Regions from separate parts of the Rummeliibacillus sp. TYF005 genome, predicted to be linked through region 1. Evidence: riboswitches for the same ligand, from Rfam matches in the RefSeq annotation. Region 1 holds a riboswitch; each other region holds the start of a gene.
The links. A riboswitch is a leader RNA that binds a small molecule or an ion and turns the genes downstream of it on or off. The one in region 1 is predicted to bind thiamine pyrophosphate.
Positions count from the first base shown of each region.

Region 2: it holds a riboswitch for thiamine pyrophosphate, as region 1 does, so the genes downstream of both, tenA (thiaminase II) here and CW357_RS15005 (ABC transporter ATP-binding protein) in region 1, are expected to answer to the same signal.
Region 3: it holds a riboswitch for thiamine pyrophosphate, as region 1 does, so the genes downstream of both, thiT (energy-coupled thiamine transporter ThiT) here and CW357_RS15005 (ABC transporter ATP-binding protein) in region 1, are expected to answer to the same signal.

Region 1 covers NZ_ML122579.1:18,249-26,248, reverse strand. The annotation lists gene CW357_RS15035 (methyl-accepting chemotaxis protein) at 1-1,659, shown strand, start outside; gene CW357_RS15030 (GNAT family N-acetyltransferase) at 1,721-2,221, opposite strand; gene CW357_RS15025 (hypothetical protein) at 2,537-2,755, opposite strand; gene thiW (energy coupling factor transporter S component ThiW) at 3,064-3,561, opposite strand; gene CW357_RS15015 (ABC transporter substrate-binding protein) at 3,574-4,578, opposite strand; gene CW357_RS15010 (ABC transporter permease) at 4,599-5,369, opposite strand; gene CW357_RS15005 (ABC transporter ATP-binding protein) at 5,335-6,102, opposite strand; TPP riboswitch at 6,176-6,265, opposite strand; TPP riboswitch at 6,340-6,448, opposite strand; gene CW357_RS15000 (ArsR/SmtB family transcription factor) at 6,606-6,980, shown strand; gene CW357_RS14995 (heavy metal translocating P-type ATPase) at 6,997-8,000, shown strand, end outside.
Region 2 covers NZ_ML122589.1:576-8,575, forward strand. The annotation lists gene CW357_RS16075 (GNAT family N-acetyltransferase) at 1-73, shown strand, start outside; gene CW357_RS16080 (LysR family transcriptional regulator) at 97-978, shown strand; gene CW357_RS16085 (class I SAM-dependent methyltransferase) at 1,028-1,780, opposite strand; TPP riboswitch at 1,930-2,027, shown strand; TPP riboswitch at 2,085-2,182, shown strand; gene tenA (thiaminase II) at 2,246-2,929, shown strand; gene thiM (hydroxyethylthiazole kinase) at 2,916-3,665, shown strand; gene thiD (bifunctional hydroxymethylpyrimidine kinase/phosphomethylpyrimidine kinase) at 3,665-4,489, shown strand; gene thiE (thiamine phosphate synthase) at 4,476-5,105, shown strand; gene CW357_RS16110 (phenylacetate--CoA ligase family protein) at 5,194-6,357, opposite strand; gene CW357_RS16115 (methyl-accepting chemotaxis protein) at 6,404-7,474, opposite strand; gene cstA (carbon starvation protein CstA) at 7,852-8,000, shown strand, end outside.
Region 3 covers NZ_ML122551.1:47,373-55,372, reverse strand. The annotation lists gene CW357_RS07775 (GNAT family N-acetyltransferase) at 1-249, opposite strand, end outside; gene CW357_RS07770 (polyphosphate kinase 2 family protein) at 465-1,235, opposite strand; gene CW357_RS07765 (tryptophan-rich sensory protein) at 1,414-2,142, shown strand; gene map (type I methionyl aminopeptidase) at 2,211-2,963, opposite strand; gene thiT (energy-coupled thiamine transporter ThiT) at 3,188-3,748, opposite strand; TPP riboswitch at 3,869-3,974, opposite strand; gene CW357_RS07750 (magnetosome magnetite crystal formation protein family) at 4,128-4,508, shown strand; gene CW357_RS07745 (aminopeptidase) at 4,790-6,019, opposite strand; gene CW357_RS07740 (DEAD/DEAH box helicase) at 6,032-7,312, opposite strand; gene CW357_RS07735 (cysteate racemase) at 7,434-8,000, opposite strand, start outside.

The sequences.
Region 1 (8,000 bases):
ATAATTGTAATGATGTTAATCACTTCAATTGCAACATATAAAACAGCTTATGATAAGCTTTATGATGCTGCAGGAGTTGAAGCTTATGGTTGTGCAAATATTACTACGGGTTTATTGAATTCTATTGATATTGACAATGCATTGTCAGGAGATCAAGCGGCAAAGGATAAAATCAGTGACCAAATCAAGTGGACTGTAAATCATAAAGATATTTTTGAAACGCAATATATATTAGATCTTAATGGAAAAATATTAGCATTAGATGAACATCTTAAAGCGAAAGGCTTTTCAACTGGAGACTCATTCCACGTTGATAAGGATGCTATCGACATGTTGCTGAAGATGAAACATTCAACATATTCTCAACCATATACATATGGCGGTTTAAAACGAATTTCTGGATATGCGCCAATTTATAAAGATCATGATCCAAATAAAGAAATCGTAGCTATTAGCGTTATTGATTTTGATGCAAATATTGTTAAAACAAGAACATGGGATGTGGTGAAAAAAGGAATCTTAGTAAGCATTATTCCAATGCTATTAGCTACAATTATCACATTCATGTTAATTCGCAGAAAAACAAATCCTATTTCAAAATTGATAGAGCAAGCTAAACAAATTGCAGAAGGTAATCTTGCAGTCCAAAAAGTAAAAATTAAAAGTAAAGATGAAATAGGCGATTTAGCTAATATACTCAATAAAATGACAAATAATTTACAACAAATGGTTTCGACTATGCAGAAAACATCACATCAGTTAACATCTAATGCAAATTCAACGACGACTTCATTGAACGAAATGAGTAGTGCTGTACAAATTGTTTCTAACAATATAGAAGAAGTGTCTGTGTCTGTTTCTGAGGGCGCTAATCATACAGAAAAAGCAGCTAACATGTTGATGTCACTTGCAAATGATTTCAAAGATATGAAAGAACAAGCTGATGAAACTGTAGAAAAATCTAATAAGACAATGGAAATTGCATTAACTGGGGAAGAAAGAGCAAAAGAAATTAAAGTAGACATGGAACTTATTCAGAAGGGATCAAAAGAAGTAAGTGATACAATTCAAAATTTAGTTGAGTCGGCAAAAAAAATTCAAAACATCACGACTTCTATTTCAGAAATTGCAGATCAAACTAACCTACTAGCTCTGAATGCTTCCATTGAAGCAGCAAGAGCAGGGGAGCACGGTAAAGGATTTGCAGTCGTTGCAGAAGAAGTACGTAAACTCGCAGAACAATCAAATGGAGAAGTTCTAAAGGTAAATAACCTTGTGAAAGATATTATGAATCACATACAACATGTCCTTATATCAGCTGAAGATAATACAAAGTATATTGAAAAAGGATCGGAGACTGTTCAACATACGGTGCATGCACTGAACGATATTTCGATGTCTGTCGCAGAAACAGTAAAAGAAATTACTACAATTTCAGATCTAATGACTGCAGAGACAAGCAAAGCTGACCAAGTTGGAGAATCACTTGATGAATTTACAAATACTATCAAAAACATCGAAAATACTATTATCGATATTTCAGCAGCTGCAGAGCAAACAACAGCAGGGATTGATGACGTATCGCATCGTTCTGAGAAAACAAATAGAATGGCTGTGGAACTAGAAAATAATGTCCAAAACTTTCAATTAAAAGAATAAAAAATAGCACCTCCATTTGTAAGAGTATATTCTAACAAATGAAGGTGCTATACTAATTTGTTTAAACTTTTTTCCCCATAATGATCAAATCTCTTTTTACTCCATCTAACTCAGCAACTTCTGGTAAATGGGCCCATTTTTCAAATTGAAAATCAACAAAAAGATGTAAACTTGCATCATTGTGGGCAAATATAAATCCTAATAAATTTTGAATTTTTAAACTTGGACATGCATCTATTGCATGTTTTAATGTAAGTTTGCCAATTCCTTTTCCTCTAAATTTTTCATCTAGATAAATACTTAACTCCGCAGTTGAATCATATGCAGGTCGTCCATAAAATGATTGGAAACTTATCCATCCACAAATCTCGCCTTCATATTCGACGACCCACAAAGGTCTCTTTGATGGATTATGCTCATTAAACCATGGTGTACGCTCTTCAATCGAAACAGGTTCAGTATCTGCTGTCACCATTCTACTTGCAACAGTTGAGTTATAAATCGCAACTATTGTTGGTAAATCTTCGATGTTTGCATCTCTAAAAGTTACTTTTTCTATCATGAAAATTTCCCCTTACTAAATAAGATGACCTACTAGTTTTTGTAGATTTGAAATAATTGATACACAGTGGAGATTAAAAAGTGAAGCTCCGCTTTAATGTTAATAATTTTAGCACTTTATTTTGATAATATGAATCATAATTTTAAGAGAAGTTAAGTATTCTACGGTTCTGCCGATTGAAGAAGTGTTAGTTAAATAAGAAAAGTAAAAAAGCCATTGTATACAATCGAGAACACAGAAAAAGTGAAAATAATGAATATTTATATTCATATTCTTTTTCGATGAACTTGATAATGTAAGCATGGCTTTTTTGAGTTATTTTCTTTTCTTCCCAATCTCTTTTGATAGATTTTGTTTTTTCTTTTCCTTTTCAAATTCGATTAGCACATTAATCGTTTGCTCGGATATTTTGATAATATCAATAACTGTACCTTTTCGGCCCTTAATCTTAATAGGATCATTGACTAACGGTAATGTTTCTCGTAATTGACTTAAAACAACGGTTTTCTTTTCATAAAAATGAACATTATACATCTTCTACTATCCCCTTATAGAACAATTTATTTTGTTCATTTTATGAAAAGAGGAGAAATATAGAACAATTTTTTAGTAGTTTAGTCAATTTTATAAATACTTTACTTATAATATACTATATGTTCAATATGCCGCTCCAGATGGCGCTTTCCGCGGGCGAGCGTTGAGCCTCCTCGCTTTCCGCAGGAGTCGCCATCTTCCGCTATTAGACAATAATCTAATAGAAATAGCACAAATAATCCCCTCATTCAATTTCCATGTTTTATATCAAAACTTCGAATTATGAAATTGACTCAGTTTAGTAAATTCTATTTTGAAGAGATATGAACTAATATATGATTTTTGTTTAAGATTTTCAATAATCCGTATCCCATTATCGCCCCTGTGAAAGAACTAATTGCAAATGCAGGGACTAAACCAAATAAACTTGCTTTTTGTCCTAAAAGTAATATAGCAATTGGATAAGTGGCTACGGCTCCAATAATACCTGTGCCAATGACTTCTCCTATTCCAGCAAATGCTATTTTTTGGGTTTTCGCAAATAGGAAAGAAGCGAGAAATGCACCAATCATGCTACCTGGATAAGCAAACACAGTTCCAGTTCCAAGTAGTAATCTAAGGGTAGAAGTTATGAAAGCTTGCAATACTGCATACCAGGGTCCCAGAAGTACGGCGGATAATATATTGGCAAAGTGCTGTATAGGAAATACTTTCACAAAGCCTAAAGGAATGTAAATAATATTACTCGATATGGTTGTAATGGCAGCAATAATAGCGGTATAGGTTAGTTTTCTCGAATTGTTCATGGTATTCACCCCTTATTTAGCAATTATATTTTCCATAATTTCTTCGGGTTTCACGTGGCTTTTAATAACGTCCTTTTTATACAGCCACTTTTCAGCTTGTTCCCAACTTTCTTTTTCTTGATAGCCAAATGGTACGCCATCATCCTCCATAAGTGGTAAAAGGATTTCTAAACTTTTGGTTTCAACATCTTTATCTAGTGGGAAACTATCATTTTCGTGATCTAGTAACACTTGAAGACTCTCTTTTGGACTTTGCTTAACAATTTCTTGGCCTTTAGTAACGGCTTTCCAAAATCTCTCGATATCATCTCTTTTATGGTTTAAAGTGTTTTGACCTGTTACGATGACTAATTCATAATTGTCAGGTACACCAAAATCGCTTGTTTTAATGGCTTTCATATCATATCCTTCTTTGTTTAATAAGACATATTCATGATTGATGTAACCGCCAATAATAGCATCCACATGATTAGTTGCAACAGAAGAGATTAAATCCCAACCTACATCTGTCATTTTCACTTTACTAAAATCGCCTCCATCTGCTTCGACCATAGACTTAAGTGTCGCTTCGCTTAATTCACTAGAAGAATAGCCTACATTTTTCCCCTCTAAATCTTTAGGTGAATCAATACCAGAAGATTTTTTCATCATTAAACGGTCGAGTGGATGTCTAACGAGTGATGCAATAGAGACAATCGGGATTCCTTCAGATTTTGATAAAATTGCTTGATTTTGATAGCTGATTGCCAAATCTACTTTTCCCGTAGCTGCAAGTTTCAGAGGATCATTTGTATCTGCAGGCATTTCAATTTTTACATTTAAACCTTCATCTTTGAAATAACCTTTCTCTTTTGCTACATAAATGGCAGAATGGACTGCATTTGGATACCAATCTAGCATGATACTAATATTATCTAGTTTTTTGCCATTTTCTGTGGAAGCTTGATTATTTCCATTACAACCTGTTAAAAATACGATTAAGAAAAGTACAATTGCAATATTCATCCACTTCTTCATGTTTAACATCTCCTATTAATTTAGTTGGCTTTGCTCCATTTATTTGTAACTCTTTTTTCTATCCATGACGCTAATGCAAATAATAGAATACCTACAATGGTTAATACTGTGATAGCTGCAAAGACGCCTTCGGCATTTAAGTTTCCTGACATTCTTCTGCTATAATAGCCTAACCCTTCACTTGCACCGAGCCATTCTCCAATAGTGGCTCCAACAAGGGCAAAAACAATGGCCATTTTAAAGCCTGAGAAAAAGGAAGGCAGTGCCATTGGGATTTGTAACTTTTGAAAAATTTGAAATCGGTTTGCGCCCATCGAACGTAGCATTTCGATATATTCTTTATCACAGGACTTCAAACCGTCATAAGTTCCCACAACAATAGGGAAGAAACAGATTAAGAAAGTGACAGCCACCTTGCTCCAGATGGTATATCCAAACCACAGTACAAAGATTGGGGAAAGTGCAATAATAGGTATCATTTGTGAGATCACCACTGCTGGATAGACAATCTTTTCAATAGTTTTTGAGAAAAACATGATAACTGCAATAAGTATGCCCCCAATGACAGCGATAGAAAATCCAATAAAAAATTCTAACATTGTGGCACTTAAATGCTCGATTAAAAGTGGTTGCCAATTCGCAAAAATCATTGATACAACCCCAGTTGGTGCTGGTATGATAAAACTTGGAACAATTTTAGACCGTACAAGCCATTCAACAATAGCAAGTACAATGATTGAAAATCCGATAAATAAACTATAGGTTTGTAGAAAATTTTTGAGTGCTTTCATTTGCAATTTTCTTCTCCAATTCTTGACGTAGTGTTACGATTTCTTCAGAAAAAAGCATTTCCGATTTTCGTGGACGTGGCAAGGGTATTAAAATTTCTTCTATCCGTTGATCTGGATGTAATAACAAAATCCGATCACTAACAAAAATGGCTTCTTCTAAATCATGTGTGATAAAAACAATCGTTTTGTTTAAATCTTGCCAAATGGATAATAACCAAGATTGCATTTCCTTTTTTGTCAATGCATCAAGGGCTCCAAAGGGTTCGTCGAGTAAAAGCACATCTTTTCCTGTTAATAGGGCACGTAAAAAAGCTACACGTTGTCGCATACCTCCAGAAAGTTGTTTTGGTAGTGCGTGCTCGTATTCACTAAGGCCTACTCTTTGTAACCAAATCCTCGCTTCATCCTTCGATATATGTAAATCCTTTTGAATTTCAGACGCAATTAAAATATTATCGAGAATCGTACGCCAAGGAAGTAGTAAATCCTTTTGTGGCATATAGCCAACATCACCTAAAGAAATCTCTAGATCATCAATGCGGATTTCACCTTCGTCGGGTTGAAGAAGACCCGTCATTAATCTTAAAATGGTACTTTTCCCAGTCCCGCTTCTACCTACAATAGAGATGAATTCTCCCTTTTTTATCTCCATATTCAGTTTTGAAATTACTTGATTTTTTTGTTTGTCCTTGTTGCTATAGCTATAAGAAATATTTTTTAACTTAAGTGTCATTTTTTCTCCCTCCTAAAACAAAATAAAAACTGCTTCCTATAAAGAAAGCAGTTTCGGTAAAACATTAAATAACATGTCTCATAAACTACTTTCCTCCGCTAGTGCAAACTAGATCAGGTTCAAAGGGTACAATCTCAGCCAATTGGCGCCCCTAGTAGAATCAATAATATTTAATTGTTGTTTCGTACAAATAAAAAAACCACTCAATAGGAGAGTGGGTTAAATAACAAGAATCATTACTTATATAACTCACTTCCCTCCGCTAGCGTAAACTAGATCAGGTTCAAAGGGTTTAGAACACCGGTGTTCAGTCTCAGTCCGTCCTCGGACACCCCTAGTGCTATTCAGTTTCCTTATATAGCTTATCACGTACAAAAATTTATGCAAGACTTTTCATTATTAAGATAATCTGGATAAAAAATATAATTTGAGGACATTTTTGACAATTGTAAAGTTTGAAGCATATACTATATTCAAACGGATGTTTGACTGAGGTGGATGATTTGAGTAAAGATGCTCAGAAAACGAATTCAGATAGTTGTGAAGTATTTTGTTACAACGAAGAAAAAGTAACGAAGATAAAACAGCAAATAGAAGAAGTGAATGGTGTTGAATTGCTATTTAAGGCATTAGCCGATTCAACAAGGTTAAAAATTGCATATGCTTTAACTTTAGAAAAGGAATTATGTGTATGCGATGTAGCAAATATCATTGGTTCTTCAACTGCAACTGCTTCGCACCATTTACGATTATTAAGAAATATGGGATTAGCGAAATTTCGAAAACAAGGAAAGCTCGCCTTTTATTCATTAGCAGATGAACACGTACACCAACTAGTATCAATTGCAATGATTCATACAAATGAAGGAAAAGAATAAAGAGGGTGAATAACAAATGGACGAAGGAAAGGCAAAAGTAAAACGTGAACTCATATTAGAAGGATTAGATTGTGCCAACTGTGCTCAAAAAATTGAGAATGGTGTTAAAACAATAGATGGGATTTCAAATTGCTCAGTGAACTTTGTAACAAAGTCACTTTTAATGGAAACAGATGAAAAACAAGTAGAAGATGTTGTAGCTGAAGCAAAGAAGAAAGTCAAAACTCTAGAACCTGATATTACAATACTAGAAAAAAATAATCCGAGTATTATGAGAACTTTATATTTGAATGGATTGGATTGTGCCAATTGTGCAGCGAAGATTGAGACTGAAGTAGGAAAACTTGAAGGAGTCACTCATTCTTCTGTTGACTTTGTAACCAAAAAATTGCAAATTAAAGCTTCAAATCCAGATCAAATGGAAGACTTGGAGAAAAAAACAACGGAAATTATAAAAAAAATAGAACCAGATGTAATTGTTGTATCCGAGATACATAATAGCGGAGATGAACAACACGATCAGGATGAGCATGCTAATAGTACAACGAAAAAAATGGTAACTCGTTTATCCATTGGAGCTATCTTGACAGCAATTGGCATACTTGTTCCGCTATCCAATATCGGAGAGTTAAGTTTGTTCATCATAGGTTACCTTATTATTGGTGGAGATATCGTATTAAGGGCGGTTAAAAATATTTACAGAGGACAAGTTTTTGATGAACATTTTTTAATGACAGTAGCAACAATTGGCGCATTTGCTGTTGGACAATATCCTGAAGGTGTTGCAGTAATGTTGTTCTATCAAATAGGTGAACTGTTCCAAGGAATAGCTGTTAATCGTTCACGCAAATCGATTAGTGCATTGATGGATATTCGACCTGATTCTGCAAATGTTAAACGTGGGAATAATGTGCTAAAAGTTTCTCCAGAAGATGTAAAAGAAGGAGATATAATCATTATTAAACCTGGTGAAAAAGTGCCTTTAGATGGAGTAATTACTGAAGGTCATTCGATGGTTGA
Region 2 (8,000 bases), on a different contig from region 1:
GGAGATACCGTTGATAGGATATGATGGTATTCCAATTAGAGATGAAATTAAGCTTCAAAAAACACTTGTTTAAATACAGTTGATGGGAGGTTGCGCATGAATACAGAATGGTTAAGAACATTTTTAGTGGCAGCCAAAACAGAAAATTTCGGGGAAACTGCTGAAAAACGTTTTTTAACACAATCTACTGTGACAAAACACATTCATCATTTGGAGAAAGAACTAAATACACCGTTATTTGAACGAAAAGGTAAAATAGTACGTTTAAATATGGCTGGTGCCCATTTCTACATCAAAGCACAAAAATTAGTTGACATGCTTGATGAAACGCTAAGGAGTACACAAGCTTTTTTAGATGGTTATACGTCTCATCTAACAGTTGGTGCAGCCCCGCAGATTGCTAACTCAACATTACCAAAGATTATCGAGCATTTTAATGCCAATAAACCACATATTCAGATTTCGCTTGAATTATTAAATTCTAATCAGATAGGAGAAGCTGTTTACCGTGGTGTAGTAGATGTCGGTCTATCTAAAATAATACCTATACGAGAATTGCAAATTGAAATGATTGCAGATGAAGCTATTCAATTAGTGAGCTCACCCTCTAAAAGTGAAGTAGAGGCAACTGAATTATTGAAAAATGAGACCATTTTAACCCATGAATATGCACCATACTGGGAAGACATTCAGCATGTGCTTACAGGCAAATTTCCTTCACATAAAAGTATGCAAGTTAATCAAACTGAAGTTATAAAAAATTTTGTTAAGCAGGGACTGGGAATTGCATTTTTACCACAAAGTGTTGTGCAAAAAGAAGGAGAAGAAGGCATACTAAGGATTCAATCCTTAAACTTATTTCAGCAGATTACTTCGCAAACTTATTTTATTTCTAAATACATATCTAGTGATATTCAAGCTTTTTTAGAAAGTAGCAAAGCTATTTATAGTGCATTAACAGATTCTATAAACTGTTGAAGTTCAATATAAAAGGCATTCCACATTAATTGAAATGCCTTTCCTTTGTCTATTTAACTGCAACAAAACGGAGCCTCCAATAATCAGCAATCCAAGTATGTTCTTTATATAACTGAGGCTTTAAAATTTCTTCGCATAATTGAATAACATTCTGTTTTTGAGTATTAGATAAATGTTGAAAAATATTATTACTAAACATTTGCAACCAATTTCTGATCCCTTCATCTCCAATAAGCTGGGTTGGGCGTTCGTATAATGTCATCATCTTCACTTGGAAGCCTTCCCGTTCTAATAATTTACTATATTCCTCAGCTGTAGGAAAGTACCAAGGAAAGTAATCTTCAATATACGCATAACCCAATTCATTCATACTTTGTTTAATCGCATTTACAATTGAAGAGATATTTCCTTTCCCACCCATTTCAGCAACAAAACGGCCATTTGACTTTAAAGCATCATAAACATTTTGTACAACGATTTCAGGTTGTTTGATCCAATGTAATGCGGCATTAGAGAATACCGCATCAAATTGATGATGTACGTTAATTTGAGTAGCATCATTTACAGAAAATTGTAATTGTGGATATTTTGTTTGTGCTTGATGAATCATTGTTTCTGATGCATCGATGCCATGTACTAAGGCTCCTTGATTTGCAATTTTGTTAGCTAAATCTCCTGTACCACAGCCTAAATCTAAGATATTTTCACCTCTCTGTGGTGCTAACAATTCGACTAAACCTCCGCCAAATTTTGAAATAAAATTGTGCTTTTGATCATATAAAACTGCATTCCATTCACTCATTTGATCATCTCCTTTTAATGAGCTTAACAGAGAATTTGAAAGTAGAGATATGATTGATAAAGGAAGTATTGATTCCAAAATGGAATAGTAAGAGTAGGTAAATTTATCCTTGAGTAGCTAATTCATAAATGCTACGATAAAAGTAACTTAAATATTTGCAGGGGGACACTTTTGTGTTGAGAAGGTAAAACCTGACCCTTGGAACCTGGCAGTTAACACTGACGTAGGGAGCAAAGTACATTCAAAGAAATTTTGTACAGTAGCTCTCCATAATTTGGAGAGTTTTTTTGTACCCAAAACAAATATTTATGTGCGGGGGGACACTTTTGTGTTGAGAAGGTAAAACCTGACCCTTGGAACCTGACAGTTAATACTGACGTAGGGAGCAACGTAACACTTTAAGTCTCTATGTCCATTCATGGAGACTTTTTTGCGTCTACGTCCAACTACTAAGGAGGACTTAGAATGACATTTTGTGAAGAAGTGAGAAAAGAAACAAATTTGTATTGGGAAGGAAGTTTTGAGCATCCGTTTGTAAAAGGATTGGTTAATGGGACGCTGCCAATTGGAAAATTCAAATTTTATATGATGCAGGATGCTTATTATTTAAAAAATTACACAAAAGTACTGGCTATTGCCGCATCAAAAGCAACGGCGAATGAAGATATTAACTATTTCCTAGAAACAGCCAGTTTTATCAATGCAGCTGAGCTTGAATTACATCGAACAGTTTTTCAAGAGCTCGGGTGTACAGAAAAAGAATTAGAAGAATTTGAACCTGCTCCAGCTGCATATAATTATGTAAGTCATATGTATAATGCAGCCCATAATGGTGATGTTGCAGAAGCATTCGCAGCAATGTTGCCGTGTCCTTGGCTGTATCAAGAAATCGGAGAAAAGTATAAAAATGCGAAACCCGGTGTCAAATTGTATGAAGAATGGATTGCTATGTACAGTTCCCCAGATTATAAAGAAAAAATTGAATTGCAAAAGTCGATGATGAATCGCTTTGCAGAAGAGCAACCTGAAAAAGTAGCACGATTAAAATCGCATTTTAAAAAAAGCTGTTATTATGAATGGAAGTTCTGGGAGATGCCTTGGACATTTGAAGATTGGAAAGGTGAAGTGACTAGCTATGAGTTTATCTAAAATTCGAATGACTAATCCTCTTATTCACTGCATGACGAATTATGTAGTAGCAAATTTTACTGCTAATGGGTTGCTAGCAATTGGTGCTTCACCGGTTATGGCAGATGAATCGTCAGAGGTAGAAGAAATGGTATCCAATGCATCTGCGTTATTGCTTAATATTGGAACGATTAACAATCGTACTAGGAAAGCAATGATACTTGCAGGGCGTAAGGCAAATAGTAGACAGATACCTGTTGTACTTGATCCTGTTGGTGTTGGTGCCACGGCATATCGAAAACAAACCGTTCAAGATTTATTGGTAGCAGTGCAAGTCGATTTAATCCGCTGTAATGCTGGGGAATTAGCAACAATTGCAGGTGTAGAGTGGCATGCGAAAGGTGTAGACAGTGGTGAAGGGGAAATTGATATTGAACAAGTGGCAAAACAAGTAGCGAGTCGATATCACTGTTTAGTTATTATAACAGGACCTTCAGATATATTAACAGATGGTGAAGAAGTGAGAAGTGTTACAGGTGGTCATCTATTGATGACACAAGTGACAGGAACAGGATGCTTACTTAGTTCCATTTGTGCGGCTGCTTTAGCAGTAGAGGGAGATAAGATGACAATTCTTCATGATGTGTTAAAAGATTATAAGGTAGTTGCAGAACGTGCTGCATCTGCGAATTTACTAGGATCTTTTCAAATAGAAGTGATTAATGGATTACACGATATATCTAGAGGTGATCAATGATGGATATTGTAATGACCATAGCAGGTTCTGATAGTAGTGGTGGTGCTGGTATTCAAGCTGACTTAAAAACCTTTCAAGAACTAGGTGTTTTCGGCACATCTGCTATTACTGCTTTAACTGCTCAAAATACATTGGGGGTAGAAGGTATTTTCCCTACATCATCTGTTTTTGTTAAACAACAAATTGATAGTGTGATGAAGGATCTACCAGTAAAGACAGTTAAAACAGGTATGTTGTTTTCTGCTGAAATTATAGAAGTTGTTGCTGAAAGTTTAAAAGATAAAGATATTCATCTCGTGGTTGACCCAGTAATGATTGCCAAAGGAGGAGCATCTCTTCTTCAATTAGATGCCGTTGAAGCATTGAAAAACAAATTACTTCCACTTGCTACTGTTTTAACGCCCAATATTCCTGAAGCAGAAGTAATCAGTGGAATTACAATTGGAACACCCACAGATATTAAAAAGGCAGCCGATATTATATTGGATATGGGCGTTTCATGTGTTGTGATGAAGGGTGGACATTTAGAGGGAGAAGCTGCAATCGATAGAGTGTACTTTCGTGATGGTACAACATTTTCTATGCAAACAAAGCGAATTGAAACTAGACAAACACATGGAACAGGGTGCACTTTTTCATCTGCAATAGCGGCATTCTTAGGACAAGGGTTAAATTTACGTGAAGTTATTATCGAGGCAAAGAAATTTGTACAATTAGCAATTCAGAACCCTTTAAATATTGGTCATGGTCATGGTCCTACCAATCATTTTTCTTATAAAATTGCACAAGGGGTTTGTGAGGTGAAAATCGTTGAATCGAACTGATTTAGCTACCTATTTTATCATGGGAACAACAAACTGTAACCGTGCTCCACTTAGAGTTCTAGAGGAATCATTAAAGGCAGGAATAACTTTTTTTCAATTGAGAGAGAAAGGGAAGAATGCATTAAAAGGTATTGAGCTAGAAGATTTTGCAATAGCTTGTCAAACTCTTTGTAAAGAATACAATGTACCTTTTATCATCAATGATGACGTGGAACTAGCATTGAAGATTGACGCAGATGGTGTTCATGTAGGACAGGATGATACTGCACTAGAAGTAATTCGAACAAAATTCAAGGGTAAGATTGTTGGTGTATCCGTTCATACAGAACAAGAAATGAACAATGCTGTAAATGGTGGTGCGGATTATGTAGGGATTGGTCCAATATTTGAAACAAAGTCAAAATCAGATGCCAAAAAACCTTCAGGTGTAAGTTTTCTACATCATGCAAGAACCCTGTATCCAGAGTTTCCGATTGTTGCAATTGGTGGTATAACTGAACAAAATGCATCACAAGTTATACAAGCTGGAGCCGATGGTGTTGCTGTTATATCGGCAATTTGCAATAGTAAAAACATAAATGAAACTATAGAATCATTTAAATCATTCTCTAAATAATTTTAATAAAAAAAGGTAACTTATCGTCTGAAATTGGAAGATAAGTTACCTTTATTAGAATAATCAGTGAGTAACACAAAGTTTATGATCAATATTCAATGTAGGAGTATTTACCAAATGCCGGTTTCTCAGTTAATGTTTCAATTGGTATAATATCTTGTAATTCGATAGAAACATTAACTCCAAGTAAAGTAGATAGTTCTTTTTGTATTGATTTACTATCGATTTCTATTAAATATTGTGAAATAAAAACAATTGAACCATTTTCAATCCTCATTTTCCACATAAATGGAACTTGACTAAGAGAGTATACTGCTTCTTGAATGTCGTACAATTTTATCTCTTTTGTATTAATTGTTATTGCGTCATCCTTACGACCATAATGAACAAGAATATCGTTTTTATCGCCACAACTACAGTTGTTTGCTTTACGAATTTCTACTAGATCATTATTATAATATCGAAGAAGAGGCATACCTTCTCTACCAGAAGATAGTACGCAATTACCAATTGTGTTTGGTTGTACTAGATCTCCATTATCATCTACAACTTCAACTTTTACTTGAGGATGGTTAATGTGATAATGTCCATTTTGGCAAGTTACAAATAATCCCCCTGTTTCTGTACTACCGAACAATAAATAGACTGGAATACCCCATAATTTTTCAATGTATTTTTTTCTGGCAGGAGAAACTACTTCTCCACCTAAAACAAGTGCTCTTAAACCTTGAATAGGATATTGTTGCCCCATTTGTTTTCCGGTTTGATAAAGTTTTACTGCTTCAGTTGGGCCCAATGCTAAAATAGAGGGCGAAGTTCTATTTATTATTTCGATTACTCTTTTAAGGGGAGTTGCTTTACTCCATTGGTCGACCCCAATATGTCCTGCTTTGACTTTATTTGCTGCCCAGTACAAGATAAAAGCTGGTAATGCTACTGCGAACGGAAATCGGTTTAAAATAAGATCATTTTCGGTTAACTTGAGATCCGAACGTATTAATACATCTGCCTCTTGTTTTACATCATTATGACTGAACCAACTTGGTGTTGGTGTTCCAGTAGTTCCACTCGTTTCGTGATATGTAGAGATGTCTCGTTGGTTAACACCAAGGACGTCTTGTGGACTTACATTTCTTAAATCATTCTTAGTGGTAAAGGGAATGCTATTCCAGTTTTCTAAATCTATACTATCTAATTTTTTTTGATAAAATTTAGACTTTAATGCTTTCTCTATAAAGAACTTATTATTCATAGTGAAATCCCCCTAAATAACAATCTAATTTGAAAAGCGAAACAAACTAATCGATATTATCTTTTTTAGTTAAATATTCTTGAATAGTCGAATGGAGTTCTTCTATCATATTTCCACCGCTCAGCTGAACCTTTTTTGTGAAATCTACAGTTTTAGTAATTTCTTCAGACCCTGCAGCTAGTTGTTGGATTGCTGCTGAAACGTCGGTGATTTGATTTGATACTTCCACAATTTCACTTTGAATAGTGCTAAAGGTATGCTTAATATCATTTGCACCTTGCACGCCATATTTTACTTTTTCTCTACCTTCTTCGATCAAGTCCACAGATTTTCCAACATTCATCTGAATAGATGAAACGATATCTATTATCTGATTGGAAGAATATTTCACTTCTTCTGACAATTTGCGAACTTCATCTGCTACAATGGCAAATCCATGTCCGTGCTCACCTGCTCGAGCTGCTTCAATGGCTGCATTTAATGCTAATAGATTAGTTTGACTAGAGATATCTGTTATCGTATTAACAATTTTTCCAATATCATTAGAGAATTTTGATAAATCCGTAAGAACATTTGATACGTTTTCAACAGATTCATTAATGGCATTCATTTGGTTTAGAACGATATCAAGTGATTCAAATCCTTTTGTGGTAGCCTCATTTGTTGATTGCGAAGTGCTTGCAACTGCTTCTGTACTTGTTGCAATTTGTTCTATACCATCTGAAATACTAATCATTAATTCGGTGCTTTTTTCTACATTTTGTGATTGAATGTTTGCACCATCCATAATCTTTTCTGTTAATGTACTTAGTTTTTTGAATTTATCTCTAAATTCATCTGTGGCTACCTTTTCCTTTGAAGAAGAATCTGTAGTTATTGTTTCAATTGCTGCCGATAACTCTGATGGTGTATCAATGGATTCAATAATAGTTTCTTTTTCTGTTGTTACAATATCTCTTATTCTAAAGAAAAGAAGCAAGGAGATTGCAATCGAAGAAACCATTGAAAGTAAGATCAACAAATGAAATCCATAAGTTAGAGCATTAGCAAGTAATAACCCATTAGGGACAATGATAAGTAACAAACAAATTACATAAATATTCTTTTTCCAATTCAAGTATAATAGCTCCTTTCTTAAAATCTTTATTTAAACCATATCTTGTTTATCGGTCAAAACTCCTATTATTTTTATGGGTAAAAATAATTATTGTATAGGAAAATATGATTATAATTAAGATAAATTAATACCTTTATACTACTTTGAAGAGGAGATTAAAATAAATTAGTTTTTTCAAAGAATTTTGTGTCATATGGAATATAAATTCCTTTTTAGGATATTTAATTTTAGAAATGTAATTTTGATAGAGTATTTAAATAATCCTTTATTTATCATATATAACTGTTATATAATAGTTTCATTCTAAGTATTCTATATTTTCAAATAATTAGAATGCTATATAAATTAATGTTTTTAGTTTAAGGGGGATGAGGGAAATGAATGCGGTTTCAGTTGTTATTGGTTCAATTTGTATTTTAGTAATTACTTATCGTCTTTATGGATACTTTTTTACGAATAAGGTTTTAAAAATCAACGAATCAGAACCAACACCTGCGCATGAATTGGAAGATGGTAAAGACTATGT
Region 3 (8,000 bases), on a different contig from region 1:
AATATGCCCTATTATCTCCGTACTCCCAGAAGCGAAAATACCAAAACTATATTCCCGATTCGCGCGCATTTGCCTTATAGACTCTTGAATTTTCTTTATTTGGACTTTTTCAGTGTAGTATTCAGGTGGATGTAATGGCTCATGGATTGACCAGTAATGCATATTACGTGCAACCATTTGAGTATATGGTGTTACATCCGCTAACTCTAAAGTACGCAAATAACAACGTTGTCCCTCTAAAAATACCATACAGTATTATCCATCCTTTTCGATATATTGAAGATATCATTTGAATATTGTAAAAGGTCGTTTAACAAGAGATTCAGAATTCCATACTTAAACACTGAAGTAAATATAAAATTCATGCATAAAATTAAGTGACAAAGTCTCTTTCAACTAGAACCAAAATAAATTTTTCTTTTACTATTTTGTTTATCTATGATAAAACTATGTAAACTTAAATATTATACTTCTTTAGTTAAAGATTCTGTAGGATCTGTAACTTGCAAGCCCTGACGTTCGCATTCTTTTTTTACATGTTTTATCGTCTCTTTAAGAACTTGTATACGTGCGTATTTTTTATCATTGCCCTCGATTAAAATCCAAGGTGCATTCTTTTGATCTGTTTTATCGAACATATCATTAGCAGCCTCAATATATAAAGGCCATTTATCTCGATTACGCCAATCTTCATCCGTAAGCTTCCACTTTTTATAAGGATCTTCTTGACGCTCTTTAAATCTATTTAACTGTTCTTCATTTGATACTTGTATCCAGAATTTCAATACAATGTAATGATCATCTGTTAACAATTTTTCGAATTGATTGATTTCTTCATAAGCACGTCCCCATTCGTCTTTTGAAGCAAATCCTTCAATTCTTTCAACAAGTACTCGTCCATACCACGTACGATCGAAAATACCTATCTGTCCTCTTGCAGGAAGTCGTTTCCAAAATCGATGAAGATGATTATACTTTAACTCTTCTTGAGTAGGAGCAGCTATAGGATGTACTATATATCCCCTTGGATCTAAGCGCTGTGTTAATCTCTTAATAGCGCCGCCCTTCCCTGCTGCATCCATCCCTTCAAAACCTATTATCAATCCAATATTATGCTTAAATAGGAATTGTTGAATGTTCAGCATTTCAAATTGGAGCTTTTTTAGTTCTTTCTTATAGGAGATTTTATCGTCTAGCTTTTTATTTAAATCCAGCTTTTCAATATGTGTAGTCACTTTATCCACTCCTTTTTATATCTTTATAATATTTTACCGCAATGTTCACTAAAATGGTATTTGTTGTTACACTAAAACGATTGTATACTATAGAGTGACTAATTATTTATGGAATTTGATGTACATCATATCAATTATTAGATTGTTTCACTAATCTAATCAGAAAGGAGAGATTGTATTGGGCAGACTATTGATCGTAACCATTATATATTTGGCCATGGTTACATTTAGCATAGCTGCTAACATTATTCCACTTAATGGCCATACAACAAGTGAGATCTCCAATAGCTATACTGTCCTATTTAGTCCTGCAGGGTACGTTAATATTATTCGGGTATTTATCTATATTATTTTGACCTATTGGATTTATCTTTTGTGGAAAAATCGTCGTACCGAATACCATATAACATTTATGCAAACTGTTTATTTTGTCACGAGTTCGGTACTTAATATTTTATGGATTTACTTATGGCATTATGAATATTTTACCTGGTCAGTTATCATTATTATTTTAATGTTATTATCCTTGATAGGTTTGTATTTTACCTATCCCGTTTGGAATCGGTCATGGGTAGGACGCTTACCCATTTCTATATACCTTGCATGGGAAAGTATTGTCACTTTTATGAACATCGCTTTCCTGTTTACCCATAATCATTGGAGCTTCTTAGATTTAAGCGAACCTTTATGGGCAGTAATTATGCTTACATTTGGAGCAGCAATTGCATTACATGTCAGATTTCATTATGAAGATATCCTTTTCCCTATTATTTATATTTGGACTTTTATTGGAATTGCATTTAAGAATGGTTTTGAAGAATTACTTGTTACAACTGCTGCTCTTTTCTTGAGTGGTGTACTTGTTGTAGGAATTATTTTTATCAAAAAACAAAAGCCCTCTGAATAAATTCAGAGAGCTTGAATAAGTGGCTTAATGGTTTCAAACTTTTAAGCTGCTTTTTATTTTAACTTTTTCTAGTCAATTTTTGTTGTAATAATTGGTTCGCCTTTTGTAACAATGATTGTATGTTCAAGTTGAGCGACTAAAGATTTATCTGGTGTAATAAAAGTCCAGCCATCACCAGCTTCTACAATATGCTCAGCTTTTTGTGAGATAAATGGTTCTACTGCTAATACCATTCCCTCTTTAAGAATTGTACGATCCCAAGCATCAAAGTAATTTAACACATATTGTGGTTCTTCATGTAGAGAGTGTCCAACACCATGTCCAGTTAAATTCATAATAACTGATAACCCATTATCATGAGCTTCTCGTTCTACTGCTTTACCAATTTGGCTTAAACGAGAACCAGCTTTAACCTTTTTCATAGCACGATCAAATGCACTTTGTGCTACATCACAAATTTTTTGAACTTCTGGTTTTTCAACATCTCCAACGATAAATGAAATACCTGTATCTGCATAATAACCGTTAACATGACCTGACACATCAATATTAATCAAGTCACCGGCTTTAAGTTTATGATGATTTGGAATACCATGTGCCACTTGTTCATTAACACTAATACAAGTGTATCCTGGGAAATCATATTCTGCTTTTGGTCCTGAAACGGCACCTTTTTCTTCGAATAATTTACCAGCTAAATCGTCTAATTCTTTTGTTGTAACACCTGGTTTTGTTGCAGCTTTCATCGCTTCACGAATTTCAGCCATTGCACGGCCTGCTTTCATTAAAGCATCTATTTCTTCTTTCGTTTTTGCAATCATTTGTAACGATCCCTTCTCATTTTATCTACTCTTAACTATACCACAATTTACGAAAAGCAGTTTTAGAAAACCTTTCCTAAGCTTATAGCTATCATATTATAGATACATGAAAAGTTTACTTATACAAACATTTTCCATCGACATCATGAAATTAAAAAAATCTTATCGAATAAAATAACCTAGTTCCTATTAGTATAGAAAACTAGGCTTATTTCTTATCCTCTTTATCTTTTATGTTCTAGTAACTTTGGCGCTGTAGTGAAGAGAAGAGATGCTACAATGATTGTTAATATAATTGCCGGTATCATATAGGAACCATTATAAATAATTGAATATAAGTATACATTTTGCTTTCCAGCATATTCTGCAAAGAATACAATACCAGCCACTGTGTGTGCAATATAGCGTAATAATCCCCCTATAAAAGTACCGAGTGTAATATACGCTACCATTTGCTTTTTCTTTCCTTCTTTACTAACCTTAAGTAATTGACGTCGGATGATTCCGGCTAAACCTACAACTGTAAAAGCAAAGAAATAATCGATAAAGCCTTGTAATGGGGTTAAAATATAGCCCCCCATTATTGCTTGTAAAGTTCCTATTAGGAATCCAGTTACAAGACCTGGTATTGTTCCCCATCGAAAAGACATCAACACAATTGGTACCATCACAAGACTAATAGAACCTCCCTGAGCCCATAGTCTAAATGAGAGCTGGTCTAAAACTAAACCAATCGCTGCAAAAATTGCAATTTCAATCATCATTAATAATTTCTTATTGTTCAATTTTCATCCTCCTTAGTTCAGATGTAGATCACATAAGTCCTAAAGTGTATTCTGGTATTGCCAGAATTAGATATTTCACCATAAAAAAACGACATCAGGATAGCCCTGACATCGAAATAGTCGGTTTTCTATCCACATTCCTACGCAAGCATTAACTTACAGGTTCAAAGGGTTAGAACTTCGGGTTCACTCTCAGCCGTCCTTTACGGCTCCCCTTGTGGTCGATACATCATTAAATTTTTTTGAACATATTTATTGTACTTAACTTATGCTGGAAATTCAATAGCGAATAATCCTTTGTCTCTTGTAAAAAACAAATGAATCTTTTATTCGCTTTTATCCGTAGATGTATATGAATGATTGAATGGAGGTGATGAATGTGAATAATAATCGTGTATTATCATCGCTTTGTTATTTTAGTGTATTTTTTGCTGGGCTTATTTTACCATTAATCGTTTTCTTTGTTGCAAATGAACCTGAAGTTAAAAGACATGCAAAACGTGCTTTTCTCTCTCACCTATTGCTAATCATACCTACAATTATTGGTGTAATAATCTTCATAGTTGTTGTAATGAGTTTTGGTTTTCAGTCAAGTAGTTATGAGTCAATTGGATTAAATTCAAATGGTTTGTCATACTCATCAAGTGGTGATACATTTATCATAATTGCATGGTTAATATTTATTGTCTTTGAAGTAATTTTATCCCTTGCAGTGTTTATATGGAATATTGTTCAAGGCATAAAAGTTCTTAAAGCTTAGATACTATCTATATGGGGATTTATCATGTCGAAATACAGAGAATCCAAAGAATGGAGTGCATATTATGCAAGTAAGAAAAGTTGTAAAAGCTGCTATAAAAATCGCACCAATCGTTTATCCAATCATCATAAAAGCCATTGACGCTAGAAAGAAGAAAAATCCTTTAAAAAAATAATGATAATTTCTCAATTTATTACTAGAATTAAAAAGCCCTTCAATAATAAGCCGTACATTCTTATAGGCTGTCATTGAAGGGTTTTTATCTTGTTCAGCAATGCAGTTTAGAATGCCCAACTTCCTTTTCTAAAGATAGGCTCTACAGTTCCATCAGGTAGAACACCATCAATATCCATCTCTCCACTACCTACCATGAAGTCCTCATGCGTAATAGAAGTATTGATGCCTTTTTCTTCAAGTTGCTCTTTTGAAAGCGCGCTCCCACCTTCATAGCATGTTGGATAAGCTTCACCGATTGCTAAGTGGTTGGATGCATTTTCGTCAAATAATGTATTGTAATATAGGATGTTCGATGCTGAAATTGGTGATTCATGTGGTACAAGTGCTACCTCACCGAGATATCGTGATCCTTCATCTGCTTTTGTTAGTTCTTGAAGAAGTTCTGCACCTACTCTAGCTTCTGTTTTTACAATCTTACCGTTTTCAAAAGTAATTTTAAAATGATCGATAATATTACCTTGGAAAGCAAGTGGTTTGGTATTTGACACATAGCCATTAACACCATATTTTGATGGCATTGTATATACTTCTTCAGTTGGCATATTAGCGACAAACGATGTACCTTCTGGTGTGTAGCTTGCCCCTGTGCACCAAATATGCTTATCAGGTAATTCGACTGTTAAATCTGTTCCTGGTGCTGTGTAATGTAATTTTGCATATCGTTTTTTATTTAATATAGCTGCGCGTTCATCTAAATTTTTTAAATGTTGTTCCCAATTATCGATTACATTTCCTTCACCGATATGTACTGTTTTAAAAATAGCTTCCCATAAAGCTGGTACTTGTTCTTCTTCTTTTAGATTTGGAAATACCTTTGCAGCCCATTTTTTAGAAGGTACAGCAATAATTGACCAAGCTATTTTATCATTCATAACAGCATCACGATAGTTTTCTAAAGCTTTGCCAGATGCTTTTTGATGAGCAGATAATTTTTCAACTGGAACACCTGTTAAATTATCTGGATCTGCTGCGTCAATCCAAAGTAATGCCCCTTTTCGCTCAATTAGTTCATCTCGTTGTTCACTAATCCAACGAGGAAATTTTGCGAACTCAGCATCTGGTGCATTATCAAAAAACTGACGGTTTATCACATCATCCGAAAAATTAACTGTTACACGAGCTGCTCCTACTTCGTAAGCTTTTTTAACAACTAACCTTGTAAATTCGACAGTATCTGTAGTTGTATTAATAAGGAGTGTTTGACCTTTTTGAACATTGGCACCCACTTTAACAGTTAACTCAGCAAATTGCTCTAACTTCTCTTCAAATGTCATTAATCAGTTACCTCACTTTTTTTTATTGTTTAGACGGTTCTTTTTGCTAAAAAACTTTTTGTTTTCCTGTTTTTTAAAAGAATTTCCAAATGAGCTACTTTCACTTTTCTTTTTAGAATATGAGCCTGAAGATTTATTATTCCCTCTCTTTTGTTTAGGAGGTTTTACTTCCGCATGTCCTTCGATTAATTGACCATTAGACCAAATTTTTTCAACTGGTTTAATAGATAATTCTCGCATACGTTTATGATAGGCTTGTTCTTCATGATAAGCTAATAATGTAATAACCTCACCGTCAGCTCCAGCACGACCAGTACGTCCTGAACGATGCACATATTGTTCTTTTGTATATGGAACATCCACATGGATAACATGTGTTAACCCTTTAATATCTAAACCACGTGCCGCAATATCTGTTGCAATTAGGACTCGTGCTTCTCCTTTACGGAAACTATCTAATGAGGTTTTTCTTTCTTCCTTCTTCATCTCAGAATGTAGTGCAACGATTGGTGCATTACGGAAATCCAGTTTAGATTTTTTCATTAGTAGTTGATCTAAATTATTTATAAAAGCAAGGGCTCTCACGCCTGATATATGTGAAATTTTACGAAGAAACTCTGTTTTATCTCGTTGTTCAAGCTTTACAAAAGAATGTACTACCTTGCTATCACCTAGTAAGTCTTTTTCAACCTCTACTTGAAGTCTGATTGGATCATGAAGCATACGTTTTGCAACTAACTCAATTTCATCTGTTATTGTAGCTGATACAACCGCTACTTGGCGATTATGATCAGCACCATCGATAAAAGATTTTACAATTACTCGATAGTCCCTACTTAGTAACTGATCACCTTCATCTAAAATGATTGTAGTCAGTTCATGCAGTTTCAACTTTCTTTCATTAACAAGCTCATTTAATCTTCCTGGTGTACCAACTGCAATTGTTGGTTTCTTTTTTAACTTTTCAATTTGTCTTTGTGGATTTGCTCCACCAATTAAAGGGACAACAGTAATAGGTGTGCCAGCAATCCATTCACGAATAACCTCTACAATTTGCATACATAATTCTTGAGATGGCGCTATGATTAAAGCTTGAGTTGCTTTTTTTGTTCCATCTACTTTTTGAAGTAACGGTAATAAGTAAGCTAATGTTTTACCTGTACCTGTTGGAGATTCAGCTACAACATCCTTACCTTCTATAAGTGCTGGAATCATTTGATCTTGTATTGGCATAGTGGATGGGAAGCTCCACTTTTTTTGTAAGTCTTCATTTAATAAATTTAGGAATGTCATTGTTTCCCACACCTTCTCTCAGTGTAATTTTATGATGATTTGTTTCATATATAATGAAATTGATTTATTTAAAAAGTATTTAAGTAAAAACCTGCCCTCCGAAAAGGACAGGTGTTTCAATTTAGTCTAATAGTTCATATCCACAACTAGTAATTGCAGTGTCTGCTAATACAATTAGTGCATCGATATATAAATTACTATCTAGAGATAAATCACGATTCACAACAGATAGTTCTGTGCATCCTAATATAATATAGTCACAACCTGCTTTTATCATAGCCGTCTCAATGGGTTGCCATTGTTCTTTTGAGATTTTCTTTCCTGCTTTTACATAGTCATAGATCACTGACATAAGGTCTTTTTGCATTTCTTTGTCTGGTACAATTGGTTCTATTCCTTCATCGAGTAAAGCCTCTTGATATAAGTTAGAAGTCAAAGTACCGATTGTTGCAAGAATCCCCACACGTTTTGCATTCAATAGGTGTGCTTTCTTTGCAGTTTCTCGAATCATATGCAGAACGGGAACAGGTGAACCTTCTTGTAAACCTTCATAAAATCTATGCGCTGTATTACAAGGAATACATATCATATCTGCTCCTGCGTTTGCAAGCTTATGAGCATCTTCTACCATCACTGGTAGTGGATTTGGTTTAGAGTGATCTAAGATGTAATCTGTTCTATCAGGAAT